One region of the Arthrobacter sp. E44 genome, then DNA from elsewhere that is predicted to be linked to it. Evidence: predicted binding sites of a transcription regulator. Region 1 holds the regulator's gene; each other region holds the start of a gene.

Region 1 (10,245 bases):
GGTCAGGGCGGCCATGCCCAGCAGCAGGAAGATCGGCGGGATGGGCCGGTGCATGGCGCCGTAAATCAAGCCGCCCACCACCGAAGCGGCGCACCAGAAGACGAACACGATGCCGATTTCACGTTGGTGTCCGCCGATTTCCAGCGCTGCGACGATGCCGACGTCGGTGCCGCTGAGGACCATTCCGGCGCCGGCGGCCACGGCGAAGAGTGCCGCGACCGTGGCTGTGAACCATGAGAAGCCGCCCGCCAGCCTTCTCCTCAGGCCCTGTGCGGCGCTGGTGGCAGCTCCGGCGGGGGCCAGCTCCGCGGCGGCTTCCTGTACATGGGCCGGAGCCGTGGACACGACCGCTACTTCGGCGGCGTGCTGCTCATCCTCCGCGCATTCGACTGTCAGTCCCTGGCTGCGGGTGGGCGGGTTGAACCACATGAGGAACAGCCCGGCAAGGGACGTCGCCACGCCCACGACCGTGAGGCCGGCAGTGGTGAAGCCGCTGGTAGCTACAACCGCACCGGCGGCCGGGCCGATCATGAACACCATTTCGGTGGTGATGGCATCGAGGGCGAAGGCGGTGCGGCGCTGGTCGCCCTCGGCCAGGACACCAAGGGACTGCCGGACCACGCTGAAGATGGGCAGCGTGAGCAGGCCGCCCACGAAGACCAGCGGAAGGAGCCATTGGTAGGACACATGCGGCACCACAGCCCAGATCACGGTTTCTGAGATCACCGACGGGATGAGCGCCGTGCGCAGCCCCACCGTGTCCACACGCCGCCCACGCCAGGGCGCTCCGAGGGCGATGCCGATGGTCATGACCGCCGCGGCAGCGCCGGCCGCGGCATAGCCTTGGCCCAGGGTAAGGACGATGTGCAGGGTGAGCAGGACGCCGGCGGCCGAGTGCGGGATCCGGGCAACCATGCCCACCAGCAGCAGCCGGCGGATAGGCCGGATGGCGAGCAACTCCCGGTAGAGAGCAAAATTCACGAATGCGGTCCTTCAGGGTGCGCCGCAATCCCCGGGGGGATCCCCCATCCGGCTGGCGGCTAGTCGGAAGCGCGCCTTAGTTTGATCTCAAGCGAATCGACGCGCTCCCCAAACAATACATTCCGCGACCACTCCGCCTGCAGGCCGGCTACCAGTTGCTGGACACCGGCGGCGTCCAGGCCGTCCTCGAGGTACAGCACCACCTGCAGTTCCGGCCCCGTACCGCCACCCGGGAGTACTGATCCGTCGGCCGCCCTTGCGGCCACTCCCCCGCCGGGCAGGAGCTCGAGCCGGCGAATGGCGGCAAAGCCGGAGGCCGCGCGGCCCATTTCGGCTGCGAGCTCCTCGTCGCTGTAGGAGGGGATCCAGTCATGCTGCTTGGCGAGGGCCCAAACGCCGGGCCTGCGCACCACGAACGTCACGTCGGCGCCCGGGTCCAGGACCAGGAGTTCGGCTCCTTCCGCGACTGCCGAGAGCGCCGCCCGGGCGGCGTAGACGGCTACCGGCCTGGCCTCCGGATGCCATGCCGACAGCGCGGCGGCCGAGGTGAATGCCGGCAGCGCGGTCCTCCCGTCAGCTGCCTTGAGCGTCACCAGGGCCATGTCCGCCTGCTTGTCGGCGTGCAGGCCGTGAGCGGTCTCTTGCTCCTCAGCCAACTGCGCCACGATCGGGATGAAGACCCGCGCAGTTGCCAGCGAGGAAACGACTGCTTCTTCACCGCCCCGTCCCTCACGGAGCGCCGCGACCGCGGCGACGTAGCCGGCGTCGGCCGTGCCGTCGTCGTCCTCGAAGTTATGGATTTTGGCGTCGTCGCCGGCGAGGCTCCGCCCCGCCCACGGCTGGCCCGCAGAATCCGTGGCGCCGCCGGCACCGGCCAGCGCTGCGGCAATATGTCCGGGCAGCCGGCGGACTGCAGGGCGTTCCGGTTCCTCGACGTTGGACATGGCTTAAGTGCGCCCCGGACCTAGCGCCGGCCGGCGACGTCGAGGGCCTCCGGAAGCGTGAAGGCTCCCGAGTACAGGGCCTTGCCCACGATGGCGCCTTCCACGCCCAGGGGGACCAGCGAGCGGAGGACCCTGAGGTCGTCCAGGCTGGAGATTCCGCCGGAGGCCACCACCGGCTTTCCGGTCTTCTCCACCATCTGGCGCAGGAGTTCCACGTTCGGTCCCTGCAGCGTGCCGTCCTTGGTCACGTCGGTCACCACGTACCGGGCGCAGCCGGCCTCTTCGAGGCGGCCCAGGACGTCCCACAGGTCCCCGCCTTCCTTGGTCCAGCCGCGGCCCGCAAGGGTCGTGCCGCGGACATCGAGCCCCACGGCAATTCTGTCGCCGAAGCGCTCGATGGCCCGGGCGGTCCACTCGGGGTTCTCCAGTGCTGCGGTGCCAAGGTTGACCCGGGCGACCCCCAGGTCAAGGGCTGCTTCGAGCGTCTCGTCGTCACGGAGGCCGCCGGAGAGCTCCACCTTGATGTCCAGCCGGCCCACCACCTCGCGGAGCAGGTCGGCGTTGGATCCGCGCCCGAAAGCGGCATCCAGGTCCACCAGGTGGACCCACTCGGCACCCTGCTGCTGCCAGTTGAGTGCCGCTTCAAGGGGGGTGCCGTAGCTGGTCTCGCTCCCGGCCTCGCCCTGGACCAGCCGCACGGCCTGGCCGTTGACGACGTCGACGGCGGGCAGCAGTTCAAGTACCGGCAGGTCATGTGCGGTGGTCATACTCATCCTCGGTGTTGGTTCTCGGGCTCAGGGCGATTGGCTGGAAATTGGGCGGGCTTGGGGCGTGCCGTTGCTGATGTGCCGGGCGGACTCCCCAGGGCGGCCCACCCTCCGGTGGGTACTCAGCTGGCCGGCAGTGTGAGCAGGTAGGCGGCGAGCAGCGCCATGGCGGCCAGGACATAGAACGCCACCTGGGTCCACAGCGGCTTGCGCTGCTGCCGGAAGGAGATGCCGCCACCGATCAGGATGCCGGCGAGCCCCATCAGTAGTACGGACCACATCTATGCGCCGCTGCCGGGGTCGGCTGATGCTGCTCCGGAACTGGATTCGTCATTGGCTGGTTTGCGCAGGCCTTCCACCCAGTTACGCAGCAGACGCGCACCGGCGTCTCCTGATTTTTCGGGGTGGAACTGGGTGGCGCAGAGCGGGCCGTTTTCCACGGCCGCAATGAAGGGAGCGCCGTGCTCGGACCAGGTGACCATCGGCGGAGCCATCCGGGGCTGGATCACGTCGAAGTTCCATTCCTGCACGCCGTAGGAGTGCACGAAGTAGAAGCGCTCGTTTTCGACGCCGGCAAAGAGCTTGGAGCCTTCGGGGACCTGGACGGTGTTCCAGCCCATGTGGGGGACGACTTCCGCGGGAAGGGCCTCCACCTTTCCGGGCCACTCACCGATGCCTTCGGCTTCGGTGCCGTGCTCCACGCCGGCCTCGAACAGGACTTGGAGGCCTACGCAAATGCCCAGCACCGGGCGGCCGCCGGCAACGCGCCTGCCGATGAGCCGGATGCCGTCCACGGCCTTGAGTTCGCGCATCACCGTCTCGAAAGCGCCGACGCCGGGCACCACCAGTCCGTCCGCGTTCAGCACGTCCTCCGGCTTGGAACTCAGGATCACTTCCGCGCCGGCACGTTCCAGTGCGCGGACCGCTGACCGAACGTTCCCGGAACCGTAGTCCAGAACCGTGACAGTTGGCTTGCCCTCGGGTGAAGGCAGCTTGCGTGAGGCGGAGGGGTCGATGATGGCCCCGTCCTTGAGGACCTGGCCGCTCACAGTGCGCCCTTGGTGGACGGGATGCCCTCGACGCGGGGATCCCGTTCGACGGCGGCGCGCAGGGCACGGGCGAAGGCTTTGAACTGCGCCTCGACGATGTGGTGCGGGTCCCGGCCGGCCAATACGGTCATGTGCAGGCAGATGCCGGCGTGCAGCGTGATGGCTTCGAAGACGTGGCGGGTCAGGGAGCCAGTGAAGTGGCCGCCGATCAGGTGGTACTCCTGGCCTGCCGGCTCGCCGCCGTGCACCAGGTAGGGGCGGCCGGAGACATCCACTACCGCGTTGGCAAGCGCTTCATCAAGCGGCACAGTGGCCTCACCGAAACGTCGGATTCCCGCCTTGTTGCCCAGGGCAGTGCGCAGGACCTCGCCGAAGGTGATGGCAACGTCCTCCACGGTGTGGTGGACGTCGATGTGGGTGTCGCCGGTGGCCTTGACCGTCATGTCGATCAGGGAGTGCTTGCACAGGGCAGTCAGCATGTGGTCGTAAAACGGCACCGAGGTATCGATATCCGACACTCCGGTTCCGTCGAGGTTGATCTCCACGAGGACGGAGGACTCGCTGGTGGCACGCTCCATGCGGGCGGTCCTGGCCGCAGCCGTATTCAATCCGGTTGGACTCATGGTGAAAGGATCCTTTGTGGGAGAAGAAGTGGTTCAAGGCGCCGGCGCCGCACTATAAGTCTAGGCGGGAAGCGCGGCCTGGCCCGCAAGGATGCGTTCCAGGGACGTGAGGAAGGCTGTGGTTTCCGCCTCAGTGCCCGCAGTAACCCGAAGGTGGCCGGGGATGCCGACGTCACGGATCAGCACACCGGCGTCCAGCAGTTCCTGCCAGACCTGGTGGGGGTTTTCCAGGCCGCCGAAGAACACGTAATTGGAGTCGGAGGCCGCGGGCGTCAGGCCCATCCGTGTCAGTTCCGCCACGATCCGGTCCCGCTGGGCCTTGATGTCCTGGACGTCCGCCATAAGGGCCTCGCGGTGTTCGAGGGCGGCAAGCGCAGTGGCCTGGGTGATGGCCGAGAGGTGGTACGGAAGGCGCACCAACCGCAGGGCGTCGGTGACCTCCGGCGCGGCGGCCATGTAACCAAGCCGGGCGCCGGCCAGGGCAAATGCCTTGCTCATGGTGCGGGACACGATCAGCCGCTCCCGGCCGGGAAGCAGGGTCAGCGCGCTGGGGGTTCCGTCGTGCGCGAACTCGTGGTAAGCCTCGTCCACGATCACGATCGCCTGGCTGTCCTCCCCGGCCTCGTAGACAGCCTCCACGACATCCAGACCGAGCCCGGTTCCCGTGGGATTGTTGGGCGAGCAGAGGAACACGATGTTCGGCTGCAGTTCCTTGACCTGCCGTGCGGCCGACTCTGCGCTCAGGTCGTAGCCCTCGGAGCGCTCCCCGGTGATGTACTGCGTGTCGGTCCCGCTGGCCAGCAGGGGGTACATGGAGTACGTGGGTGGAAAGCCCAGGGCGGTGCGGCCCGGGCCTCCGAAAGCCTGGAGGATCTGCTGCAGGACCTCATTGGAGCCATTGGCTGCCCATACGTTGTTTTCGTCAAGCCCATGCCCGAGGTACTCCGCCAAGGCTTTCCGGAGTGCAGTGAACTCCCGGTCAGGGTAGCGGTTCAGGCCTGCGGCAGCCTCCGTGACTGCGGCGGAAATGGCGGCGCGCACATCGGCGGGGACGCCATGGGTGTTCTCATTGACGTTCAGGAGAATGGGGACGTCCAGTTGGGGCGCCCCATAAGGGGTGAGCCCGCGAAGGTTGCTGCGGAGGGGAAGCCGGTTCAGACGCTCTAGCTGGTCGTTCACCTGAACAGTTTAGTTGCCGCAGCAACGACCGGAAAATGTGACGGTTCCTGTTCGCCCTCAGCGTGCCACATCCCGCTTCTCCGGCGCCATGCCTGGAGTGGACAGCGGGCTTCAGTGTGTTGGGACAAACAGTTGCTGCCCGGGCAGGACTGAGCCGGCGCTGAGGTTGTTGAGCTGGACGATGTCTGCCACCACGTCCCGGGCGTCCCGGTTCGGATCAACAGCTCCGGCGATGGTCCACAGTGACTGGCCCGGCTGCACGGTAACCGTGACAGTCGGTGTCACCGCCAAATCCGCGGCGGAGTCTGAGGCCTTGGCGGGCGAGTTGAAGAACCCCGACAGCGACAGCAGGAAAACAGCGACGAGTACCAGCGGAACGCCGATCAGGACGATCCGCCCCCGCCGGGTAAGCCGCAGGGGCGCGGACGACGGTGAAACGTGGTGACGATATGAAGCTGACATGAACTGAGCCCTCCTGGACCTGCCGTGCTGCCCGGGTGTTCCCCCGAGGCCGCCCCGACCATCAGACGACGGTCCGGAACTTCCTCCGGCCACGTTTTCGAATAGGGCGTGCGCTGGTTAGAACACATGTTCGAACTTTGCTTGTTAAGTTTTAGCACCTATCAACGAACAATGTCGAGACTCGCTAGAACAAATGTTTGAAAAAGCAATGTGGCTGGCCTAGCTTTGAAACCAAAGAACAACCACCCCTGAAGTTGAACAGCAGGGTCTGACAATGACAGTGGGAGTCCTTCCGGCGGTGCGTGCAAGCCAGCACCGGGGCGGAAGATCCGGCGGCAAGCGAAAGGCATTGGCGAATATGGCAGCAGCAGCCGCCGGGGGCAGGACCGCCCCGCAAACCAAGAGGACCGCCAAAGGCTTGACGCCCCGGCAAAAGAAAATCCTCGAAACCATACAGCGCTCCGTCAATGAGAACGGGTACCCGCCCTCCATGCGCGAGATCGGCGACACCGTCGGACTGGCAAGCCTGTCCAGCGTGACCCACCAGCTCTCCCAGCTGGAAAAACTCGGTTACCTGCGTCGCGATCCCAAGCGGCCCCGCGCCATGGAAGTGCTGATGCCCCTCACGCTGGACGGGGGTACCCGCAAGGCCGCAGGCGACTCCCCTGCGACGCAACCCGCCGGCGGAGGCGCCTCAGTGACCGAGCTGCCCACCGCGCTCGATACCGCAATGGTTCCCCTGGTGGGCCGGATCGCTGCAGGCGGTCCCATCCTCGCGGAGCAGCTTGTTGAGGATGTCATGCCGCTCCCCCGCCAGTTGGTGGGCCAGGGCGAACTCTTCATGCTGCGGGTGGCCGGCGACTCCATGGTGGACGCCGCCATTTGTGACGGTGACTGGGTGGTGGTCCGGCGCCAGGCTGACGCAGCCAACGGGGACATCGTTGCTGCGCTGCTCGACGACGAAGCGACCGTCAAGACCTTCCGCCAGCGCGACGGCCATACCTGGCTGCTCCCCCAGAACACGCAGTACGAACCCATCCTGGGCGACCATGCCACCATCATGGGCAAAGTCGTCTCGGTCCTGCGTTCGCTCTAGCGCGCTCCCTCCCGTCACAAGCACCGGCCCGCGCTGCAGGAATCCGTCCGGGCCGTCCTGGGCCCGGCGGAGGCACTCCAGGGGCGCGCTGTGCCCCTGGAGCTCCGCGGTGCGTCGTCAGGAGGCTACCGGACTGCGTCCGCCCCCAGCCTGGTGAGGGCTGCCAGCGCCTTGCTGCGGTCCGTGGTGGCCCAAAACGGCGGCAGGGCAGCCCGCAGGAACCCGGCGTAGCGCTCGGTTGCCAACCGGGAGTCCAGCACGGCCACAACGCCCTTATCCCCGGTTGACCTGATCAACCGCCCGGCGCCCTGGGCCAGGCGGATGGCCGCGTGGGTGGCTGATACGGACATGAAGCCGTTGCCGCCGGCCTGTGCCACGGCCCGGGAACGCGCCGTCATCAGTGGATCGTCCGGCCGCGGGAACGGAATACGGTCAATCACCACCAGCCGGCAGGAGCCGCCCGGCACGTCGACTCCCTGCCACAGGGACATGGTTCCGAAAAGGCAGGTGTCCGGCTCATCGGCGAACTGTTTGACCAGGGCGGTCATGGTCGACTCCCCTTGGCACAGGACGGTCACGTCCAGTTTGGGCCGCAGGGCGTCTGCGGCCTCCTCGGCAGCCCGGCGTGAGGAAAACAGGCAAAGGGCTCCCCCGCCGGACGCCTTAATCAGGGCTTCCAGTTCCTCCAGAGCCTCCGGAGACACCCCGCGGCCGGGCTTGGGCAGGTGCCCGGCCACATAGAGGATGCCCTGCTTGGGGTAGTCGAAGGGCGAGCCGACGTCCACGCCGGTCCAGCTGGGGGCGCCGTCGCCAAGAAGGCCCAGTCCTCCTGCAGCAGGTTCAAAAGCGGAACCGATGGCCAGGGTGGCGGAAGTCAGCACGACGGTGTGGTCGGCAAAGAGCCCTTCCCGCAGCCGCCCGGCGACGGACAATGGGGCGATGTTGATCAGCACCGGCGCAGTCTCGTCCGGCGGCGAGTAGCCCTGGCCGGGGTCAAAGGTGCTGGCGCGGGAGAACCACACGACTTCCCGGTTTTCCCTGGCGGCGACCAGACGCTCGCACAGTTCCAGGATGAGCATGAGGCGGGACCTGGCCAGCTGCCGGCCGCCGTCGGCAGTGGTGTTGCTGTCCCCTTTGGAATCGGACAGTGCAGCCCGGCAGGCCTCACGGAGCTGGTCCACGCAGTCCAGCTGTTCATCGTTCAGGCCGTTGGGAAGCAGGCCGCTGGGTGCGCCGGCGAGGGCCAGCTCAAGGTTGGCCGCTGCGGCATTGAGGGCATCAACGGTGATGGCGGTGTGTTTCCGGGCACCGGCAGCGGCGGCGTGGACCATCGCGACGGACAGCTGGCCGGACACTGCTCCGGTGACCCGGTCCTGGAGTTCGTGCGCTTCGTCCACCACCACGACGTCGTACTCGGGCAGGACGGCAAGTCCTTCGAATGCGCTGACGGCGAGCATGGCGTGGTTGGTCACCACCACGTCCGCTTCGGCAGCGTCCTGCCGGGCGAGCTCGCTGAAGCACTCGGCAGCCATCGGGCACTTCTGGGCACCCAGGCACTCCATGGACGTCACGGAGACCTGCCGCCAGGCGCGGTCGGTCACGCCCGGGAGCAGTTCATCCCGGTCACCCGTGGCCGTTTTCTCCGCCCACTCCCGGAGACGGACCACTTCCTTGCCAAGCTGGGAGGAGGGGCCGCCCACGGACGCTGCGAAGTGCGGCACGCTGGTGTCCTCGCCAAGCGAGAAAAGCTGGCCTTCGGAGGGCTCTTCGGAGGGGAAACCGCCTTCGAGCTTGTGGCGGCAGACGTAGTTGGAGCGGCCCTTGACCAAGGCAACCTTGACGGGCCGTTCCAGTGCCGGGGTGATGTTCTTCAGCAGACGGGGCAGGTCCCTGCCGACGATCTGGGTTTGCAGGGCAAGCGTGGCTGTGGAGACCAAAGCAGGCTTGTTGCTTTCCAGGGCATGGGCGATCAGCGGCACCAGGTAGGCAAGCGACTTACCGGTGCCGGTGCCGGCCTGGACCAGCAGGTGGTTGCCGGTTTCGATGGCGCGGGCCACCTGCAGGGCCATTTGATGCTGTCCGGTGCGGCTTTGACCGCCCATGCCTGCGACGGCCCGGTCAAGCAGTTCGATGACGAACTGCTCACCGGCCGTCTGCGCGGCTTCGTCCGCCGCGGGGTCACCCATTGACGGTGAAGGGTTCCAGTTCGGACGCCAGGCCCTCCCGGACCATGACGGCAGCCCTGGTGCCGGCCTCCACGTGGTCCAGGCTGAGGATCTCGGCGTCGGACTCGTGAAGCTTGCTGATCAGGTCGCCGCGCTCGTACGGGATGAGCAATTCCATCTTGACCGAAGGCCGGGGAATGGATTCGCTGATGACCTTCAGCAGTTCCGGGATCCCCTCGCCCGTGCGGGCTGAGACCACCACATGGCGCGGTTCGCGCTGCCTCAGCCGCTCCACTACGAAGGGGTCGGCGGCGTCAGCCTTGTTCAGCACGATGATCTCCGGCACCTTCCGGGCGTCAACTTCGCTGAAGACCTTCCGGACGGCAGCAATCTGGCCTTCCGGGTCAGGGTGCGAGGCGTCCACCACGTGCAGGATCAGGTCGGCGTCCGCCACTTCCTCGAGCGTGGAGCGGAAGGCCTCCACCAGCTGGGTTGGCAGCGAACGGACGAATCCCACGGTATCCGCCAAGGTGTAGCCCAGGCCATCGGCGGTTTCCGCCTTGCGCACGGTGGGATCCAGGGTGGCGAACAGGGCGTTCTCCACGAGGACGCCGGCGTCGGTGAGCCGGTTGAGCAGGGACGACTTGCCGGCGTTGGTGTACCCGGCGATGGCAACGGAGGGCACTTCATTACGACGGCGGTTGGCCCGCTTGGTCTCCCGCGCGGGCTTCATCGCGGCGATTTCGCGCCGCAGCTTGGCCATGCGGGTACGGATGCGTCGCCGGTCCAGTTCGATCTTGGTTTCACCGGGGCCACGGGAGCCCATGCCGGCGGCGGCGCCACCCACCTGGCCACCGGCCTGGCGGGACATCGACTCGCCCCAGCCACGCAGGCGGGGAAGCAGGTATTCCAGCTGTGCGAGCTCCACCTGCGCCTTGCCCTCGCGGCTCTTGGCATGCTGGGCGAAGATATCCAGGAT
Region 2 (10,245 bases), on a different contig from region 1:
CATGTAGCAGGCGTTCACGGGGCGACTCGCAGGCTCAACGCGGCGTAGCGGGAAGTCAAAATTCGTCCCGGGACGTCTTGGTTCGGGCTGATAGGCAGCCGGTATCGGCGGCGGATGCGATCGACGCTTGCTTTTCCTGTTTCGCCTGCATTGATTCAGCTGCCGCCTTGGTGGGTACGTGGCCCGCATGGGGATTTTGAAAAACTAGTCAAGGAGACTCTCATGTTGCTTTGGATCGCCATTATCATCGCTGTTCTCTGGCTTCTCGGACTGCTCGCGAACATCGGCGGCGGCCTTATCCACATTCTTTTGGTCGTTGCAGTAGTCGTCCTGATCTTCCACTTCGTCACAGCCCGGAAGCGCGTCTAGGCGGGCAACGTCCGGACTAAGACTTCCATGCAGGAATGAGGTCCCGCCGCTGGCACTGTGCCGGCGGCGGGACCTGCTGCTTTTCAGGCCGCTTTGACCAGGGGGAGTTCGTCCCAGTGCGTGGTGTACCGGGGGGAGCGCATGTCCCGTTTCATGGTCCAGTCCAAACCGGACTTGATGCCCGCGTGCCCCAATCCGATGGCACCCCGCCCGAAACGCCTGCTCACGTCCTCAAGCAGCGGCCCGATCCCGCGTTCCTCATGCCGGTTCTCGAACGGCTCCAGCGGCGGCTGGTTTCCCGTGGGCCGCAGGTCGGTCAGCATCAGGCCCGCCTTGGCGTACTTCAGCCCTTCGCGGGTGTGGGGCAACAGGGCGTGCGCGGCCTTGGTGAGCAGCAGCGGATCCGCCGTGGGCATGGGCAGTGAGACGCATACCGAGGGGTAGGCCTGCTCGTTGTCCCGGAACGGGGAAGTGGCAGCGAACGCCGTCAGGACCTTGGCCTGCAGCCCGTGCTTTGAGAGCCTGGCGCTCGCCTGCTGCCCATAGATGCTGAGCACCTCCCGAAGGCCTGCGGTGGTGGTCACAGGCGTGGCGAAGGAGCGGGAGAAGATCAACTGGTCGCGTCCAATCCGTTCCTCCTCCATGGGGATGCACGGGGTGCCGCGCAGCTCCAGGACGGTGCGCATCAGGACCACGGAAAACCTGTCGCGGATCACCACGGGGTCCGCGCGGACCAGGTCCAGGACGGTGAAGATCCCCAGGACGTTCAATCGCCTGGTGAGCCGGCCGGCGATGCCCCAGATCTCATCCACGGGCAGGCGGCCCATCAGTGCCTCCCGCATGTCTGCCGGGACCGACTCCCAAAGGCAGACCCCGCCAAAAGCAGGATTGTTCTTGGCCCACTTATTGCAGAGCTTGGCCAGGGTCTTGGTGGGCGCAATGCCCACGCAGACCGGGACGCCCACGTGCCGCCGGACTGCCTCCTTCATCCTGCGGCCCAAGGCCAGCAGCTCTCCCGGGCCGCCCTTCACGCCCAGAAATGCCTCATCAATGCTGTAGACCTCCAGCCAAGCCGAGTACCTGCCCAGCAGTTCCATCACACGGGCGCTGATATCCCCGTACAGCTCATAGTTGCTCGACTTTGCCACCAGGCCCCACTCCTTGGCCCGCGGCGCGAGCTTGAACCAGGGTTCACCGGTGGTGATGCCCAGGGCTTTCGCCTCGGGGGAGCGGGTCACCGCGCACCCGTCGTTATTGGACAGCACCACCAGCGGGCGTCCCTCCAGGGAGGGGTCGAACGCGCGCTCGGCCGAGGCATAGAAGCAGTTGACGTCCACATGAGCGATCTGCGGCATCTGCCGCATCACCATAGGCTTAGCCATGGGACTTCCCAGCCTTCACGGCCTCAAACATGGTGCAGGCACCTGGTGGCAACGCCCCAGACGGTCAGCTCGGACAGGGCGGGCACACGGATGTCCGGGTACTTGGGGTTTTCCGCCTGGAGCAGCACCCCGGTGCGGGTGATGCGGAGGCGCTTGACCGTCAGTTCGCCGTCAAGCACCGCGATCACCACGGATCCGTCCTTGGGCTCCAACGCCCGGTTCACGATCAGTTCGTCGCCGTCACTGATGCCCGCTCCCTCCATGGAGTCACCGGTCACGCGGACCACGAAGGTGCTGGTGATGTCCTTGATCAGGTGCGCGTTCAGGTCGATCCGGCCGTCAAAGTAGTCCTGTGCGGGCGACGGAAAGCCCGCCGCCACCGCCACGGGCGAGATCAGCACCGAGAACAACGAGGCACCCGCGTCTATCACGCGGGGACCGACAATAACGCCCACAACACACCTTTATTCGAAAATATGTTCGATAGTTTCAGTGTAGCCCCGGAGGCTGACAACCGGCACTCCTCACGGCCCAGGGCGCGGAGAGGCTAGGCTGGGAGCACTGTCAGCTCTGGGGGAAGCGGATGCGGTTCGTGCGGTTTTGGCTGGTTCCTGCAGTGATACTCGCCGCGCTGACGGGCTGCGAGTACAGCGGCCCGCCGGAGGGGCAGGCGAAGCCGTCAGCGCCGCCGACAACGGCACCTCGGAACCTGGACACCGACCAGGCGCGGGGAGTGGACTTCCTCATGAACCCTGCGGACGGCGCCGCCAGCCGCTACGCCTTCCGGCCGGTGCCGGCCGCCCCGGAACTTGCCACCGCCATGCTGCAGGGCGCGGACGGGCTGAAAGTGGTGGTCCATTCCGGCCAGCCTTCCGCTTCCGGGCCTGAGGCGGAGCTCAGAGGCACGCTGGCCAAGGACGGGGCAGGCTGCGTCATCCTGCAGTCGGAGGCTGGGGATGATTACACGCTGATCTTCCCCGAAGGAACCAGCCTCGATGGCGAAACACTCCTCCTGCCCGCCGGCCCCCGGCTTGCCATCCGCGACCCGGTAGCCCTCACCGGCAACCGGGTCCCCGCCGACGAAAGCGTGAGCATGTGCCTGAATTATGCCCGGCTCTACTCCGTGGAATCGGCTGCCATCATCCCCTGATGAAAGGGGCACGTCCGTGATCCAACAGACGCGGGAGGTGCGTTGCGGGGAAGTACGACGACGCCCTGCCGCCTTCCAGCGCACTCCGGCTGCCCAATGACCCACGTAGACTTGCAGGATGCGGCTGGTAGCAAGCGATATCGACGGAACGATCCTCGGGCATGACGGAAAAATCAGCCCCCGCACCGTCCGCGCCTTCCGCGCCTGCCGTGATGCCGGCGTCGAACTTGTCTTTGTTACAGGCCGGCCACCCCGGTGGCTGCACCCCCTCGAAGAACAGCTGGGCCACACCGGTCGAGTGATCTGCTCAAACGGCGCCGTGGTGTGGGACCTGGAAGCGGACTGCCTGGTCTCCGCCCGTACCCTGGCCATCAACACTGTCCTGGAAGTCCGGCACATCATCAAGGAGCTCCGCCCGGCTGCGCTGTTCGCCGCGGAGACGCTCACCGGCTTCCATCTGGAACCGGGCTTCATCGAGAACGAGTCCAGCGAGCTGCTCGCCGAATTCACCCCGGCGCCGCTGAAGGACACGCTCACGGGCGAGGACTCTGTGGTGAAATTCCTCGCCATCGTCCGCGACGGCACGCCTGACGACTTTCTCGCCGAGGTGGCTCCCGCTGTCGGACACCTGGCAGCGGCCACCCATTCTTCGCCTGGCGTCGCGATGCTGGAACTGTCCCTGCCCGGTGTGAACAAGGCCGTCACGCTGGCCGAGTATGCGTCCGCCTTGGGCATTGGGGCCGCTGACGTAGTGGCTTTCGGGGACATGCCCAACGACATTGAAATGCTCCGGTGGGCTGGCCACGGCTATGCCATGGCCAGCGGCCACCCGGAGGCCATCCGCGCGGCGGGGCAGCAGGCACCGCATTTTGACGACGACGGCGTGGCCCAGGTTTTGGAGGCCCGCCTCGCTTCCCTGGGCGTCCAGTTTTCCTGACCCCAGCCTGCCGCATCCGGCGCCACCGTTTTCCCAGCTTCCGCTCACCTGGCGTTTACCTTCCCGCCGTAGCGTCAAGCGTGGAGAGCAGGCACCTCCGCCGGCTCGAAGGGGGTAACGATGGCAAGAAGCACCAAGCAGCACGCAGCCGAGGCGCCGCTCCACGCAGCAACGCCCGCTCCGCACTGGAAGCAGCTGCGCCAGGGCGACCGGGTCCGGGTCCTCTTTTCACCCGGCTTTGAATCGGGCGGCGTGGTGGACACCATCACGCCGGACCACACGGCGGTCTGGGTCCACCTCGACGGCGGCCGCGGGCGGACCCTGCTGCACTGCGGTGACGGCGTGGACATCCTTCCCTGCGCTGGCTGAACTGCCGCGCTGACTGAAGGCCTCGGGCCTCGGGTACGCTCGCAGTGTGACCCTGCCCTTCTTCGAGCACCCGGACGACGCCGGGCGGCAGCTGCCCATCGCCATGGCCCACCGCGGGTTCTCGGGCGAGGGCCTGGAAAACTCCATGGCCGCGTTCCGCGCCGGCGTTGAACTCGGCTTCCGGTACCTCGAAACGGACGTCCACACCACGTCCGACGGCGTGCTGCTGCTCTTCCACGACGAAACCCTGGACAGGGTGACGGACGGCAAGGGCCGGGTTGCGGAGCTGCCCGCGGCGGAGGTGGCAAAGGCGCGGATCAACGGCCGCGAGCCCATCCCCACCTTCGACGAACTGGTAACCCAGCTTCCAGACGCCCGGCTCAACCTCGACGTCAAGGACTGGGGCTCGGTCCGCAGCACTGCGGCCGCCATCGAGCGGCACCAGGTGCACCACCGGGTGCTGGTCACCAGTTTTTCGGACCGCCGACGGCGGGCGGTGCTGAAGCTGCTCAGCCAACCGGTGGCTTCGTCCGCCGGAGTGGCCTCGAATGCCCTCTTCACGCTGCTGGGCCCGGTACTGCCCCGCCCGGTGTTCCGGCGGCTGATGCGCCGGACTCTGCGCGACGTGCACGCACTGCAGGTACCCGTCCGCTATGGACGGATACCTGTAGTCACTGCCGGCTTCATCCGGCGCGCCCATGAGCTGGGCCTGGTGGTGCACGTATGGACCATCAATGAGGAGGCGGAAATGCACCGGCTCCTCCACCTTGGCGTGGACGGGATTGTCACGGACCGGGCGGACCTGCTTCGCGACGTGCTGCGGGCGCGCGGCCAGTGGCGGCATGCGCCCGGGCCGGAGGACCCGGCCGGCTGAAGCGCACCCGGCTTATCCAACCTGTCGGGAGACTTAGCCGCGGTCCGCTTCGGTGGGCGCTGTCGCATCGCCGGCCAGGCCGCCGTCGTCCGACGCCTCGTTCTGCTTTTGGTCGTTCCGGGCCATGCCGCTGTGCGCCCTGAGGTTGTCCGTCTCATCAACGTCCCCGCCCAACGGGCTGTTGGACACCGGGGCCGGGGCGGCCCCGGTCTTGAGGCCTGGAGCCTTCTGCTTCTCCGCCTCCATCGCATTCGAACCCTCACTCAGGGAAGAGTGCACTTCAACGTCGTCATTGGGGTCCGCCGGATTCGGAACATCCATCTTTTCTGTCGGCTTGGATGTCCCGGCCAGGTCCTCCATCGCGTTTTCCGCTGCCTTGCCGATGCTGTCGCCGATTCCCATCTGACTGCTCCTTCCGACGTCGTATGCCGGCGCCCCAGCGGCTTACCGGCCCTACTCCTCCAGAATTATCAGCATGCTTACAATTAGTCCAGTGCTGGGGAACCGAACCGCAGCCGGAGAGGAAGGAAAGGCAGCATGAGCACTTACCATCCGGAAAATGACCCCGCGAATCCCGACCGTCCCGGGAAGGACGATGTTGGCGCCGCCCAGCCCCACCTCGCTGAGCAGCGCAGCAAAGAGTCGGGCGGATCGCCGAACCCCGACCCTGCGGAGGGCAACGTCACCGGCCTGGAGCCGGGCGGGGGAGTTCCTCCCGGGGAGACCCCGCCCGCCGAGGACCAAATGAGCAGGGACCAGGGCCACTCCGAGTAGTGCCTGGGTGGGCAGCGGCTGGCGGCTTTCGGTCCGCCGGCCGCTGGTCCATCGTCACGACGCCGTTGTGCCCCGCTTCTTCCGCGACTCGCCCGGGCCGGCCAAGTGGCGCTCCAGGCCGTCCATGTCCAGGCGCGTATTCCAGTTGGCCCAGTCCTCGGGCCGGACGGACGGCCGACCCAGCAGGTAGCCCTGGCCGGCGCTGATGCCAAGCTCGGTGAGGGCCTTCAGTTCGCCCACAGTCTCGATGCCTTCCGCCACCAGAGTCACACCAATCTGCTCGGTGAAGTCCACCAGGCACGACGCAAGGGCGTGCTGCAGCCCGTCCTTGTCCACATCGGCGATGACGTTGCGGCCCACCTTGAGGAAGTCGGGCCGCAGGTGGATCATGCGGCTCAGTGCCCCTGCGCCGGTGTGGGTGTCGTCGACGGCGATCCGCAGCCCCTTTTCGCGCAGCGGATTAATCGCAGAAATAAATTGCAGGTATTCCTCTTCCGGAATATCCGCGGTCAATTCGAGAACCACCCTGTCGATGGGAAGCTCGATGTGGTCGAACAGCTCCGGCAGCCGCGGGTCCGTGCAGGACGTGGGCGAAATGTTCAGCGAAACATATAGGTTTTCCGGCAGGGTGCGGGCCGCCGCGGCAGCGGAGCCGAGCGCAGAAAACTCAAGGTTTGCCCCAAGGCCCACGGCGGCTGCCTCGGCGAACCACAATTCAGCGGCGGCTCCGTCGTCGCTGACGAAACGGGAGAGAGCCTCTGCACCCACCACGGTTTTTCCTTCGAGCCCATAGATCGGCTGGAAGGCGGTCATCAGCATCTGGTTTTCGAGCAGGGCGCTTATCCGGGACATGCTGCGGATGGCGTCCAACTGCTCCGCGAACTGCGGTGGCAGGGCGGGCGGGGTCAGGCGCATTTCCCTGGCCGTTTCCAGCGTCTCCACCGTATTGGCATCACTGCGCCTGGTCTCAAGCAGATACTCCAGCAGCGCCCGCTCCGGCACGCCGGGATTTTCGTCGAGGCTGTTGCTCAACCGCTGCCGGACAGCCGCTCCCGCAGGATCCGTATCCGCCAGGACAGCGGCGATAATTCCCCATGCCTGTACCCGAACCGACATTAGCAACGCCCCCAGTTGACGAAGTAATGACCCAATGGCCCAATTATGTTCAAATTTCCAAACGCCTTATAAAAGTACGGTGCCGAACGACCCTGAATTCCGCGGCAGCGACGAACCGGACACCGCACGCTGATCGTATAACGGCGGCTCCAAAAGCGCAGTAGTTTTGCGCTACTGGTTAGCGCTTTCCTGCTGGTCAGCCAGCAGATCCGGGATCTGCTCCGGCGGAACGGGACGGCTGAAGTAGTAGCCCTGGGCACTGCGGCAGCCCAGGTCCCGCAGGATTTGCGCCTGCTCCGCCGTCTCAACGCCTTCCCAGACCGCCTCCAGTCCGCAGGCTCGCACCAGCTGCAGCACCGCTGCCACAAGGGCAGGCTGGCTGGGGTCGCTCTCAAGGCCAGTGATCAGCGATCTGTCCACCTTGACCCGGTCCACCGGCAGCCGGCGGAGATAGCTGATGGAGGAGTAGCCGGTGCCGAAGTCGTCGATTTCAATGCCCACGCCCAGGCCGCGGAGCCCGCCCAGCGAATACCGGTCCAACTCGTTGCCTTTGACGATGGCCACTTCCGTCAGTTCCAGGACCACCTGCTCCGGCTTGACCCCCGTGTCCTGGAGGATGTTCCGCACATCCTCAATGAACTGCAGGCTCTGCAGGTCGGTAGCGGAAATGTTGATGCGCACCGAGAAGGTGCTGTCCACCAACTCGGCGTCTGTCCAGCACCGGAGCTGCTTCACCGCGGTCTGGAGCACCCACAGGCCCAGTTCCGAGATCAGCCCGGCTTCCTCGGCAAGGGGAATGAACTCTTCAGGCATGATGAAGCCGCGGGTGGGGTGGTTCCAGCGGACCAGCGCCTCCACGCCTTCAATCCGTCCGGTACCAAGCTCCACCACCGGCTGGTAGTGCAGCGTCAGCGCGTCGTCCTTGATGGCGGCCCGCAGGTCGTCCACCAACTGGCTCCGGAGCCGCCGCATCAGCAGCAAGGCCGGCTCGAACCTGTGCAGCTTGTTCTGCCCCTCAGCCTTGGAGGCGTACATGGCGACGTCGGCCTCCATCAGCATGTCCTCCGGGGTCTGGCCTTCGCTGCCCACGCTGAGCCCGATGCTGGCACCACAGCGCACGCTGCGGCCGGGCAGTTCAATCGGGTCATTGAGCGAGGCCAGGATCCGGTGTGCCACCACCGCAGCCTGGTCCGCCGACGCCGACGGCATGACTATGGCAAACTCGTCCCCGCCCAGGCGGGCAACGACGTCGGATGCCCGGACGGCGGTCCGCAGCCTTTCGCCCACGGTCACCAGCACCTGGTCACCCGCGGTGTGCCCCATGCTGTCGTTAATCGACTTAAACGCGTCGAGGTCCATCAGCAGGATGGCCGGACCTTCTGCCGGTTCCCGCTCCGGCCCCGGGCGCGCCTCCAGGGCGGTGCGAAGGGCTTCGATCAGCGCCGAACGGTTGGCCAGGCCTGTCAGCGGGTCCTGCATGGCCATTTTTTGCATCTCGAGGTGTGCCTCGTGCAGGAGCTGGGTGCGGACCTGGACCCGCTGCTCAAGTTCCTCGTAAATGACCTGCAGATCCTCGGCCAGCAGGTTGGTGCCCATGATGATCGCATCCAGCTCATCCCGGGCAGGTGAGACCTCGATGCGGGAATTGAGGTCGCCGGAGGCAAGCCGGACAATGCCTTCCAGCAGCTGGGAAAGCCGGGGGTCGTCGTCGGCAAACATGGCAGTCCTCCTTCGGCGCCTAGTTGGCCTGCACGCGGTCAGTCCCAAGGGGGAGGCAGACGGTAACCGTGGTCCCGGCGCCCAGGGTGGAGTCGACGTCGATCCGCCCGCCGTGGCGGTCCACGATGTCCTTGGAAATGGCAAGGCCCAGCCCCGTGCCCGGGATGGCGCCATTCATGGCGTTGGAGGCGCGGTAGAACCTGGTGAAGACGTGGTTGATTTCATCACTCGAAATGCCAATGCCGGTATCAGCGATCCGCACGGTGGCCCACTTGGAGCCGTCTTCCGCCGCGTGGGATTCGCTGCCCACCTCGATCCTTCCGCCCTTGGGCGTGAACTTAATGGCGTTGGACACCAGGTTGGTGAATACCTGCTGCAGCTGCACCTCGTCGGCAAGGATTTCCGGATCCTCCGGCACCGGGTCCACGTCGATGGTCACGTTTTGCAGTGTGGCCAACGGCCGGAGCGCCGCGGCCACGAGGTCCAGTGTGTGTCCCAGGCGGACCGGTGCCAGGTGCATCTCCGTGTTGTCGAGGCCGCCGCGCGAGACGCTGAGCATGTCCTCGATGAGCGTCCGGAGCCGTTCGGTGTTGCGGACCACGATGTCCAGCATCTGGTGGACTTCCCTGGACACGGGGTGCTCGGTGCTTTCCTGGATCATGTCCAGGTACGCCATGATCGAGGTCAGCGGCGTGCGCAGCTCGTGGTTCACGGTGGCCAGGAAGTCTGTCTTGGCTTTATCGAGTTCGCGCAGCTGCTTCACCACCTGCTGCTGGCTGCTGATCAGGTGGCTTTGGATCAGGCCATAGGCGGCGTTGCCCGCCACGTGCTGGATCAGCCCCAGCTCGGCGTTGGACCACGTGCGGGGCCGGTCCATCGTGGCGATCCAGATGATGCCCAGGGAGGAATTTCCTTCGCCGATGGGCACCGCAAGGGTGGAGGCGGCTCCGGCGACGGCGGCCGCTGGCTTGTCATCCGTCCTGGGCTCGGCCTCGTTCCCCTCGGCAGAGAGGGTCTCGGTCCCCGCCCAGAGCGTGTCCGCCATGGCGCGGGCTTCGTCTTCGCCGGGAAGGGCGTCCGGGGGCAGGGCCGCCAGGCCGGGTCGGTGCCACTCGGCAGTGATCGCCGGGACCCGGTGGTCCTCGAAGGTGGCCAGGACAACGTGGTCCGCCTTGAAGGTCCGCCCGAATCCGGCGACGACGTGGTTTGCGATCTCCTGGGGATCGTTGGTGGCGCGCACCGCAGCCGAGACCTCGCGCAGTTGCCCGCGCAGCCCTTCGGCCTCCTGCCGGGATGCGCGGCGCCGGGACACCTGCTCGATCAGGACGGAGGCGCGGTGGACCAACTCCCTGGGCGCCGGCGGCTTGGTGATGCAGTCGTGGACGCCTGACGGGTTGGCCGCGCCGATCTCCTGGGGGTTGTCCAGGTCCACCATTACCAGGACGGGCGCGGCGGAGGGGGCGTTTGGCAATGCTGTGGACAGGACAGCATCGGCGACGATGACGGAGGGTTCGGTGGTGTCCAGCAGGGCGGCGAGGCCATCGGCGTCGGTTGC
Region 3 (10,245 bases), on a different contig from region 1:
GGACACTGGAAGACCGGCCAGAAGGGTGCCCATCCGGGCCACGTTGCGGTTCTCCTCACCGGCGCCGTTGGCGTTGCCGAACACCACCTCATCAATCCGCTCCGGATCAAGCGAAGGGGCCCGCCTCACGGACTCCCTGATCACATGCGCGGCAAGGTCATCCGGACGCACGGCGGCAAGGCCGGAGCCGAACTTGCCGAACGGGGTGCGCACGGCGTCGTACACAAAAGCCTGGTTCATGATTCCTCTGGTTCTCTGGGCCCAACTGACTGGCACTTGTTGTCGTTTTGGGGGTCCAAAACGACAACTGCTGCGAGCTAGTTGGGAGGGGTGGGGTTGGTGTCGGGGACCGCAGGTTCTTCATGCGTGGTGTCGATCTCGCGAAAGACCTGCTGGGCGGTCTTGAAGGCAGTATTGGCGGAGGGGACGCCGCAGTAGATGGCGGTCTGGAGCAGGATTTCCTTGATCTCGTCCCGGCTCAGGCCGTTGTGGAGGGCGGCGCGGATATGCATGGCCAGTTCCTCCCAGTGCCCGTGCGCCACCATGGCGGTGATGGTCACGGCCGAGCGCATCTGGCGCGGGAGCCCCGGACGGGTCCAGATGCCACCCCAGGCAATGCGGGTGATCATGTCCTGGAAGTCCTCGGTGAACTCATCCTTGTTGGCGTTGGCCCGGTCCACGTGCGCGTCGCCCAGGACTTCGCGCCGGACTGCCATGCCGCCGTCGTAAATCTCCTGGCTGGTGGCGCCTGGCTGGACCACACCGTGACGCTCCAGGCCCGGACGTTCGGCGCCGCTCACTTGGCTGCCGCCCGGGATTCGGCCCAGCTGATCAGGCTGCGCATGAGGTCCGCCACGTGCGCGGGCGCCTCGGCGGGCGCCAGGTGGGAGATGCCCTCGATTGTCACGGCGGTGGCGGTGCCGCCGCCGGCAGTGATTCCCGAGGCCACTTCCTCCGCCATGGCGGGCGTGGCCACGCCGTCCAGCGCGCCGGCGATGACCTGGGTCGGAACGGTGATGCTGCCGAGCTCGTTCCGGACGTCAAAGGCGGCCAGGGCTTCACAGCAGAAGGCGTAGCTGAAGCGGTCGGCGTCGCGCAGGGCGTGCAGGAGCCGGCTGCTGAACTCGGGTTCGCGGTCCATGAAGCCCGGCGCGAACCAGCGTTGCGCGGAGCCCTGGATCATCACCGGCGTGCCCTGGGTGCGGACCGTTTCGGCGCGCTCCAGCCAACCCTCCGGCGTGCCGATCTTGGCACCACTGTTTTGCACGGACAGGCTCTTGAGCCGCTCCCCGTGCTTGATGCCCAACTGCAGGCCGGTGGCCCCGCCCAGGGAAACGCCGGCGTAGTGGAAATTTTCACCGGGAGCGATGGAGTCGACCAGATCCACCACGGCGTCTGCAAGGTCCGCGACGCCAAAGGTTTCGGTGGCGGCGGGCGAGACGCCGTGGCCCGGAAGGTCCCAGGCCACTACGTCGTAGTCGTTGCCAAGCAGGGACGCCACCCTGTTCCACAGGATCGTGGACGTGCCCAGGGACGGGCCCGCCACCAGCAGGGGGTGGTCGCCAAGGGGGCGCTGGGGGGACAGCAGCGCTGCCTTCAAAGCCGGTCTAGCCACGGGAAGCTCCATTCGCGTCGGGGGAAACAAAGTCGGGGAAGGTGGCCAGGATGCGGCGCGCGATCTCCGCCGCCTGGCCCAGGTAGCTGGCCGGATCCAGGAGTTCCTCCAGCCGTGCGTCGGCGACGACGGCGGTGGGGACAGCTTCACGGAGCAGCTTCCGGTACGCGGCCCCCTGCTCAGCGGGGGGCGCCTGCAGCGTCTGGTCCACCACGTCCTGCAGTTGCTGCTTGCCGCTGCGGCCGTCCTTCTCCTCGAGCAGCGGTGCCACCGCTGCGCTGACGCCCTCGGCCAGCAGCAGCGGCCCGGCAAGGTCAAGGTTGCGGCGCATGGCGTCCGGGAATAGCCGCAGCCCCTCGGCGAGTTCGCGGAGGTGCCCGGCGGCCCCGAGGGCGAGGGCCAGCAGCTGCCGGAGAGCCGGCCACTCCGCATGCCAGGCACCGTCCGGGCGCTCATCGTTGAAGTTGGCGGCGGCCACGTGCAGCTGCGCTGCCAGCTGCGGTGCCTGCAGTGCGGCGCTGCGGACCAGGACGGACAGCACGGGGTTCTGTTTCTGGGGCATGGCGGAGGAGACGCCGCGGCCGGCAGCGCGCGGTTCGGCGAGTTCTGCCACCTCGGGCCGGCTGAGGAACAGTACGTCCGCGGCGATTTTGCCAAAGGCGTCCAGCACGGAAGCCAGTGCATGGCCCAGGGACGTGATGGCCAGCCTGTTGGTGTGCCAGGGAGCGGCCGCCGGGGCCAGGCCCAGCTGGGCAGCCAGGCTGTCCGCCAGGCTGAACGGGGTGGCGGAGGAGCCCTCCGTCAGCACGGTGCCCGCAGCGAGCGTTCCAGCAGCCCCGCCGAATTGGACCGGGAACTCCAGTGCCTCCAGCTGGCGGCCCGCGGCGGCGACGCCCTGGAACCATTGCGCCGCCCGCAGCCCAAAGGTGAAGGGAAGGGAATGCTGGGTCAGGCTCCTGCCCACGCACAGTGTGTCCGCATGCTGGCCGGCCAGGGCGGCGAGTGCCGTCGTCGTACCCCTTATGTCTGCCAGCACGGCGTGGACGGTGTTGCGGGCCAGCAGCATGAGTGCGGTGTCGAGCACGTCCTGGCTGGTCAGGGACGTGTGCACGGCCTTTCCGGCTCCCACGCCGGCGATGTCCAGGGCCGCCACGTTTTTCCGGAGATCGGCCAGGAGGGGAATCACCGGGTTGCCGCCGCCCTGGGCGCGCAGCGCGATACCGGCCAGGTCGTAGCGCCCCGCCTCTGCGGCGGAAGCGACGACGGCGGCCGAACCGGCGGGTGCCAGGCCGGCCCGTTGCAGCACGGCTGCCCAGCCGGACTCGACGGCGAGGATGGCCGCCAGCACTGCCCGGTCCCCCGTCAGCGCCGCCACCAAAGGTGAGGCTGAGACGGGACTGAGCAGGCCGGCGTCGGCCTCTTCTGCGAAGGCGCGCAAGTCTCCCAAGGCGCCGGCGTGGGTCACTGGAAGTCCAGGAAGACCGTCTCGTCCTCACCTTGGAGACGGATGTCCCAGGTGAGGCCCCCGTCGGCGTCCCGGCGTGCGATGAGCGTCTTGCGGCGCTCCGGGTCCAGGGAGCTCAGCAGGGGGTCGTTGGCCAGGGCCTCGGTGTCCTCCGGCAGGTAGATGCGGGTGAACAGCCGGTTGGTGAGGCCACGGGCAAAGAGCGCCACGGAAATAAAGGGCGCTGCACCCGGCTTGGTGGGGCCGGGGTTGACGGTGGTGAATGTGAACACGCCGGAGTTGCCCACGGCGCCGCGTCCCCAGCCGGTGAAGGTGTAGCCGTCGCGGACCAGGGAGCCGGTGCGCTGGACGATTTTGCCGTCGGCATCCGGCTGCCAGATCTCAAGGATGGCGTCCGGGATGGTGTGGCCGGCGCCGTCGTAGACCGTACCCTGCAGGCGGATGGAGCCCGGGAACCCGGGAGGGAGCAGCTCGTTATCCTTCTCGAACGGGAGGGCGTAGCCGTAGAACGGTCCCACGGTCTGCCCGGGGGTGGGTACCAGTTTGGTGCTCATGTCTACTCCTCGTCGCCTTCGGTGCCGAATGCTTCATTCTCGGTCCAGGTCCGCTTGGGGCCGGTCAGGACAATGTCCCAGTTGTACCCCAGCGCCCACTCCGGCTCGGTGAGGCTGTGGTCGTAGGTGGCCACCAGGCGGTCGCGGGCGTCCTGGTCCACGATGGTCTGGTAGATCGGGTCCAGCGGGAAGAGCTGGTCACCCGGGAAGTACATCTGGGTGATGATCCGCTGGGTAAACTCGCTGCCGAACAACGAGAAATGGATGTGCGCCGGCCGCCACGCGTTCAGGTGGTTCTTCCACGGGTACGCACCGGGCTTGATGGTGATGAACCGGTAGGAACCGTCGGGGCCGGTGATGCAGCGGCCGATGCCGGTGAAGTTGGGATCAATGGGGGCCGGATGCTGGTCGCGCTTGTGGATGTAGCGGCCGGAGGAGTTGGCCTGCCAGATCTCCACGAGCTGGCCCGCCACGGGGCGGCCGTCGCCGTCCAGGACCTTGCCGGACACGATGATCCGCTCACCCAGCGGTTCGCCGTTGTGCTGGATGGTGAGGTCCGACTCCAGCGCGTGCACGTCCTGGTGCCCGAACGCCGGCGAGAACAGCTCGATGGTCTCCGGGTCCGCATGCTGCAGGCTCTTGGTGGGGTGGCGCAGGATGCTGCTGCGGTAGGGCGGGTAGTCCAGCCGCGGCTGCGTTTCCTGCTGGGCGCCGTCCTTGAGGGCCCGCTGGTAGGCCTCGCCGATGGCGGTGATCTCTGCACTGAGGTCTGCCTGCGATTCGATGGCCTTGTCCAGCTGGTGGGCGGCCTTGGGTTCGGCCGGGGGCACGAGTTCCTCCGACTCCAGCTCCTCGGTGATGTTTTCCGGCACGGCTGGCTCCTTTCTGTTTTGTTCGTTTCCTGCTCTGGTCTAAGTGGTGCGGTGTGGCGTGCTGCGGTGCAGCGAGTCGTACTGGACCGCGTGGCGCACCGGCGCGTTGGGGGCGCCGTAGCCGTCGTAGTTGCCGCGGCGTTCCACCATTTCGAAGAACACGCTGCCCACCGTGGCGGTGTAGAAGTGCAGGAATTCTCCGTCAGCGTCCCGGTCGAACAGCAGGTTGAGCTCCTGCAGGGTGGCCAGGAAGTCCGGCTCGAGGTCGAACCGGGCGTCCAGGTCCTCGTAGTAGTTGGCCGGGATCTCCAGGAATTCAAGGCCGCGGTCGCGGGCGGAGCGGGCGGTTGCCACGAGGTCGTCCACGGCGAAGGCGATGTGTTCCTGGTAGGTCTTGCGGGCTTCGTTCCGTGCCTGCTGGATGGGGGCCAGGTTCAGCACCAGCCGCACCGCGCCGTCGGAGGTCTGCATCACCTGTGAGCGCACCAGGCCGCTGGGGCTGGGCACCTCGGCGAAGGGCTGGGGCTCCAGGGCCAGGGCACTGGTGTAGAAGAGGACGGCCTCATCAAAGTGCTGCCAGGGCTGGGCAAGGTTGACGTGGTCGATCACGGCACTGGACCCGGCTGATGGGTGTTCGAGCCCTTCCCCGAACTCATGCGTCCACGCTGCGGTGCCGTCCGGACTGCCCTGGCAGAGGAAGATCTCGGTGGAGTCCGGCGCGGAGATACCCTGGAACACTTCCTCGTCCGCCTGCACCTTGCGGGCCACCACGGGCGCCTTGAGCTGCTGGGCCCGGGCGGAGGCAATCACGGGGGAATCGACGTCGAACCCCAGCGCGGCGATGGCCGGTTCCGCGTGCTGCGCGGCCTGCTCGTTGATGATCACCCGCGCCTGGCCCATGGTCCACAGCTGGACGTCCTTGGTGCGGTGCCGGCCCTCGAACGCAAAACCCAGCTGGCCCAGCAACTTCTCCAGCTGCGCGGTATCGTCCGCCTTCACCTCGGCAAAGTTGAAGCCGGCGGGCTCGTTCACCTTGGGCAGCGTGGCCAGTTCCATGGGATAACGACGGCGGACCACGCCGCTGTTCTCCGCCGCACCTTCGGCTGGGGTACCGGCCAGCCACTTGGCGCTCTGCTCCTCCAGCCAGATGAGCGAGCGCATGGCGTCCACGGCCGTACGCTCAACGTCGGACTGGCGGAAGACATCGTTGAAGACCTCGAGGGAGACGGGACCGGAGTAGCCTGCCCGGACCACGTGGCCCATGAACTTGGCCAGCTCGAACTGCCCCTCGCCGGGGAATACGCGGTAGTGGCGGCTCCAGGAGAGGACATCCATGGAGAGCTTGGGGGCATCCGCCACCTGGACAAAGAAGATCTTTTCCGGGTCAAAGGCCTCGATGTGGAAGGTCTCCCAGTCCCGGCTCAGGATGTGGAACGAGTCCAGGCAGGTGCCCAGGTTGGGGTGGTCCACCATCTCCACCAGGCGGTAGGCGTGCTCGTAGTCGTTGACGTACTTACCCCAGGCCAGTGCCTCGTAGGCCACCTTGACGCCGTGGTCCCCGGCGAGGTTGGCAAGCTGCGCCAGCTGTTCGGCGCGGACGGCATCGTCGTCGATGGTGGCGGTGGCGACGTTGGAGCAGACAAGGATCGTGTCCATGCCAAGGCGCGCCATGAGCTTGAACTTGGCCTCGGCCCGCCGGAGGTTGGCCTTGAGCAGGTCCGGCGAGACGCCGTCGAAGTCCCTGAACGGCTGGTACAGGTCCAGGCCAAGGCCCAGGTCCGCCGCCATCTTCCGCACGTCCTCGGGGCTGAGCGGGGACGTGACCAGGTCCTGTTCAAAGATCTCGATCCCGTCGAAGCCGGCGATGGCGCAGGCCTTAATCTTTTCCTTCAGGGTGCCGGAGAGGCAGACGGTGGCGATTCCGGTGCGCATCAGGCGGCCACCTCCTCGGCGGCCACGAGTTCCAGGAAGTGTGAGCGCATCCGGTCCGGATCCGCCTCCAGCCCGGTGAAGATCCGGAAGGCGTCGGCGGCCTGGCCTACCGCCATGCGGCCACCGTCCAGCACCTCGCAGCCCTTGGCGCGGGCGCCGCGGACCAGTTCGGTGTCGATGGGGCGGTAGACGATGTCCGCCACCCAGTGCCGGGGCTCCAGCAGGTCCAGGTCCAGCGGGACGCCGGGGTGGGCGGCCATGCCCACCGGGGTGCAGTGCACCAAACCGTCGGCCAGGGGCATGAGCTGCGGCAGCTCCGCCGTCGTGCCTGCCGTGACGGTGCTGTCCGGGAAAAAGGCCTGCAGCTCGGCAGCCCGTGCGGCGGCCCGGGCGGGGTCCATGTCCACCAGGTCCAGCGTCCGCACGCCTGCGGTTAGCAGGGCGTAGGCCACGGCCGATCCGGCGCCGCCGGCACCAAGCTGCACCACACGGTCCAGGCTGGCGGCGGGAAGTCCGGCGGCGAGCGCCGCGGCGAAACCGGAGAAATCGGTGTTGTGGCCGATGAACCTGCCGTCCCGGATCACCACGGTGTTGACGGCGCCCAGGCGGCGGGCGTCGGGGCTCACCTCGTCCAGGTGCTGCAGGACCAGCTGCTTGCAGGGGTGGGTGATGTTCAGGCCGTTGAAGCCCAGGGTGCGGGCGCAGTTCAGGATGTCACCCACGGATTCCCCGGTGAGCCCCAGTTCAAGCAGGTCAATGGGCCGGTAGAGGTAGCGCAGGCCCTGCACATCACCTTCCCGTTCATGCATGGGCGGCGTGAGCGATGGCATCACACCATCACCAACCAGTCCCACCAGGTAGGACTCAGTTCGATTGCTCATGCGTGCAGCTCCTTTGGTACGGCACCGGGCAGCAGCGGAACTTGGGCCGCGCTGCGGGGTGATAGCGATTACGGTACACCAAATGTTCACTTATCGCACCATTGTTCTAGATACGAACATCGGCGGGTCAAGAGGGCGTAATGAAGCAGCCCGCTAGCGCTGCGGAAGCCGTGCTGCGAGCTCCGCAGCCGCCTCCTGCAGCAGGGGTACATGGGCAACCAGCTCATCCAGGCCCAGTCGGAAGACGGGCACGGCGGTGGCCAGGGAGGCAAAGGCATGTCCCTGGCTGTTGAGCAGCGGGACAGCCACGGCCCGCATGCCGGCCTCGTTTTCCTCATCCATCACGGCGTAGCCCTGCCTGCGGACCTTGTCGATTTCCGCCCGGAAGGCGTCGCGGTCGGTGATGGACTTCCCGGTGAGCGCTTCCAGCGGCAGTTCGTCCAGCAGTTTTTCCCGTTCGGCGTCCTCGGCGAACGCCACAAGAGCTTTGCCGACGGCGGTGGCGGACAGGGAGCCCAAGTGGCCGGGGTCGCTGGTCACCCGGAAAGTCTGCGGGCCGTCCACCTTGCTCACGGTCAGGTGATGCAGGCCGTCGCGGACACTCAGGATGGTCGCTTCGCCGGTTTCGGCCGTCACCCGGCGGAGGACCGGCATGGCAGTGCCGGCAAAGCCGTGGTGGTTGGAGACCCGCTGCCCCAGCTGGAAGATCCGCAGGCCCAGGTGGTAGCGGCGGCCGTCCGGCTCGTAGTCCACGAAACCGTCGCGGGTCAGGGAGCCGAGCAGGCGGTAGGTGGTGCTGAACGGAAGTTCCGCCCGGCGGGAGATGTCTGCGGCGGTGGCGCCCCGCGGTTCCTCGCCCAGCAGGACGAGCAGGCCAAGGGCCTTGCCCACCATGTCTGTGCGGTCGGCGGGACGGGCAGCAACCCTTCCCTCCGGAGGCATGGCGTTGACAGGTTCCGCAGTAGGGGCGGCTACAGCGGAGTCGTCGTTGATCGCTGTGGTTTGGTTCACACTCATGGCTCCATGTTGCCACAATGTGAGAGCTGCTTCTAGATGGTGATTATTTTTCTTGACAGGTGACAGCCCTCACAGTCATAGTTTCTGTATCGCACAAGTAGCTCCCACCATGTGGCTATTTATGCCGGGTCTTTTCCGGACTCCAGCCGCATCGCGCCCCGCCCGCACCAAGGCAGCGGCGGCTGCGACCACCAGATCCATCCGCGACAATGTCGTCACACCAAAGGAACACCATGAGCAAGACACTTCCGTCCGCAGAGGCGGGTGCCCTCACGCATGCCGGGACGCCCAGGAAGGCCGCCCTCGCCAGCTTCCTCGGCAGCGCCGTCGAGTACTACGACTTCTTTATCTTCGGCTCCGCCGCGGCGCTGATTTTCCCCACGGTCTTCTTCCCCAGTGCCGATGCCAACGCCGCCATCATGTCCTTCGCCACCTTCGGCTTCGCCTACGTGGCGCGCCCCGTCGGCGCCATCATCCTGGGCCACTTCGGTGACCGGGTGGGCCGCCAGAAGGTCCTGATGTTCACGTTGGTGCTCATGGGTGCGTCCACCTTCGTCATCGGCTGCCTCCCGGACTTCCGGACTGTGGGCTGGTGGGCTCCGGCCCTGCTGGTGCTGGCCCGGCTGTGCCAGGGCCTCTCCGCCGCCGGTGAGCAGGCCGGCGCCTCCTCCATGACCCTTGAGCACGCCCCGGACAACCGCCGCTCCTTCTTCACCTCCTGGACGCTCACGGGAACGCAGGGCGGCCAGATCCTCGCCGCCCTGGTGTTCATTCCCGTCCTGGCCCTGCCGGATGAGATCAAATTCGGCATCGGCTGGCGCATCCCGTTCTGGCTGAGCGCCGCGGTGGTTGTGGTGGCATTCCTCATCCGCCGCACGCTCCACGAGCCGCCCGCCTTCGAAGAGGCCCGGAAGACCGCGCAGATCGCCAAGCTCCCGGTCGCTGACCTGCTCAAGGGCCACTGGCGCGACGTCCTCCGCGTGATCTGCTGCGCCTTCATCGCCGCCGTCTCCACCGTGTTCGGCACCCTGGCCATCAGCTATGCCAAGACCGTGGCCGGCGTTGACGGGACCACCACCCTGTGGCTGGTGGTGGCCGCCAACATCGTGGCCCTGGGCACCCAGCCGCTGTTCGGAATGCTCGCTGACAAGATCGGCCGCAAGCCCGTCTTCATCTACGGCGCCGTGGCCAGCGCGCTCCTGACCCCCGTGTTCCTGCTCAGCCTGGAGTCCGGCAGCGTCCCGCTGATGTTCCTGGCCGCCATCGGCTACTTCTCCGGTGGCTACGCGGCCGCCAACGCCGTATGGCCGTCCTTCTACGCCGAGATGTTCAGCACCAAGGTCCGCTTCTCTGGTCTGGCCATCGGCACCCAGCTGGGCTTCCTGATGGCAGGGTTCGCGCCGGCCATCGTGGCTGCCATGGGCGGCATCAAGGCCGGCGGCTGGGTGCAGATCACCATCTTCACGGCCATCATCTGCGCCATCGCCGCAGTGTCAGCGCTGACCGCCAAGGAGTCCTTCCGGACACCCACCAAGCAGCTCGGCCTGAAGTAGGCGCCCGCGCGCGTTCCTGCCCGGTTACTTAACGCAGAAAGCCCGCCGCCTCCTGGAAAACCCAGGGGCGGCGGGCTTTTCCGTGGCGCCGCAACAGGCTGGACACCGGTAACCGGGCAGGAATGCACGACGACGGAGCCCGCCCGGGTGCCCGGCAGGGGGCCGCTACCCCCGGCCGGTCTCCAGCACCGAGGCTAGGTCAAAGTTCACCGGCTCCTCCAGTTGCTCATACGTGCAGGATTCCGGGTCCCGGTCCGGCCGCCAGCGGTTGAACTGCGCCGTGTGGCGGAAACGGTCGCCCTCCATGTGGTCGTAGCGGACCTCCACCACCAGTTCGGGCCGAAGCGGAACGAAGG

What was found. The regulator LexA, encoded in region 1, represses DNA repair genes until DNA is damaged. The targets are predictions, from matches to a motif close to TCGAACANNTGTTCGA.
Region 2: the regulator LexA is predicted to act here: its motif matches at 2,220-2,235, upstream of ACETK3_RS15120 (LexA family transcriptional regulator).
Region 3: the regulator LexA is predicted to act here: its motif matches at 7,413-7,428, upstream of ACETK3_RS10655 (shikimate dehydrogenase).

The regions. Positions count from the first base shown of each region.
Region 1 is NZ_JBHDJA010000004.1:169,803-180,047, reverse strand. It holds gene ACETK3_RS05920 (MFS transporter) at 1-981, opposite strand, end outside; gene ACETK3_RS05915 (SseB family protein) at 1,041-1,925, opposite strand; gene priA (bifunctional 1-(5-phosphoribosyl)-5-((5-phosphoribosylamino)methylideneamino)imidazole-4-carboxamide isomerase/phosphoribosylanthranilate isomerase PriA) at 1,946-2,692, opposite strand; gene ACETK3_RS05905 (hypothetical protein) at 2,815-2,973, opposite strand; gene hisH (imidazole glycerol phosphate synthase subunit HisH) at 2,974-3,741, opposite strand; gene hisB (imidazoleglycerol-phosphate dehydratase HisB) at 3,738-4,364, opposite strand; gene ACETK3_RS05890 (histidinol-phosphate transaminase) at 4,425-5,543, opposite strand; gene ACETK3_RS05885 (LysM peptidoglycan-binding domain-containing protein) at 5,655-6,005, opposite strand; gene lexA (transcriptional repressor LexA) at 6,364-7,101, shown strand; gene ACETK3_RS05875 (ATP-dependent DNA helicase) at 7,227-9,287, opposite strand; gene hflX (GTPase HflX) at 9,280-10,245, opposite strand, start outside.
Region 2 is NZ_JBHDJA010000017.1:6,255-16,499, reverse strand. It holds gene ACETK3_RS15130 (lmo0937 family membrane protein) at 223-369, shown strand; gene ACETK3_RS15125 (Y-family DNA polymerase) at 453-1,751, opposite strand; gene ACETK3_RS15120 (LexA family transcriptional regulator) at 1,775-2,206, opposite strand; gene ACETK3_RS15115 (hypothetical protein) at 2,344-2,901, shown strand; gene ACETK3_RS15110 (HAD family hydrolase) at 3,020-3,838, shown strand; gene ACETK3_RS15105 (hypothetical protein) at 3,959-4,207, shown strand; gene ACETK3_RS15100 (glycerophosphodiester phosphodiesterase) at 4,254-5,081, shown strand; gene ACETK3_RS15095 (hypothetical protein) at 5,115-5,483, opposite strand; gene ACETK3_RS15090 (DUF6480 family protein) at 5,619-5,855, shown strand; gene ACETK3_RS15085 (EAL domain-containing protein) at 5,910-6,971, opposite strand; gene ACETK3_RS15080 (bifunctional diguanylate cyclase/phosphodiesterase) at 7,143-8,690, opposite strand; gene ACETK3_RS15075 (ATP-binding protein) at 8,710-10,245, opposite strand, start outside.
Region 3 is NZ_JBHDJA010000010.1:28,158-38,402, reverse strand. It holds gene ACETK3_RS10690 (thiolase family protein) at 1-240, opposite strand, end outside; gene pcaC (4-carboxymuconolactone decarboxylase) at 318-800, opposite strand; gene ACETK3_RS10680 (alpha/beta fold hydrolase) at 797-1,615, opposite strand; gene ACETK3_RS10675 (lyase family protein) at 1,608-3,080, opposite strand; gene pcaG (protocatechuate 3,4-dioxygenase subunit alpha) at 3,077-3,634, opposite strand; gene pcaH (protocatechuate 3,4-dioxygenase subunit beta) at 3,637-4,506, opposite strand; gene ACETK3_RS10660 (bifunctional sugar phosphate isomerase/epimerase/4-hydroxyphenylpyruvate dioxygenase family protein) at 4,546-6,438, opposite strand; gene ACETK3_RS10655 (shikimate dehydrogenase) at 6,438-7,319, opposite strand; gene ACETK3_RS10650 (IclR family transcriptional regulator) at 7,473-8,336, opposite strand; gene ACETK3_RS10645 (MFS transporter) at 8,570-9,889, shown strand; gene ACETK3_RS10640 (ATP-dependent DNA ligase) at 10,055-10,245, opposite strand, start outside.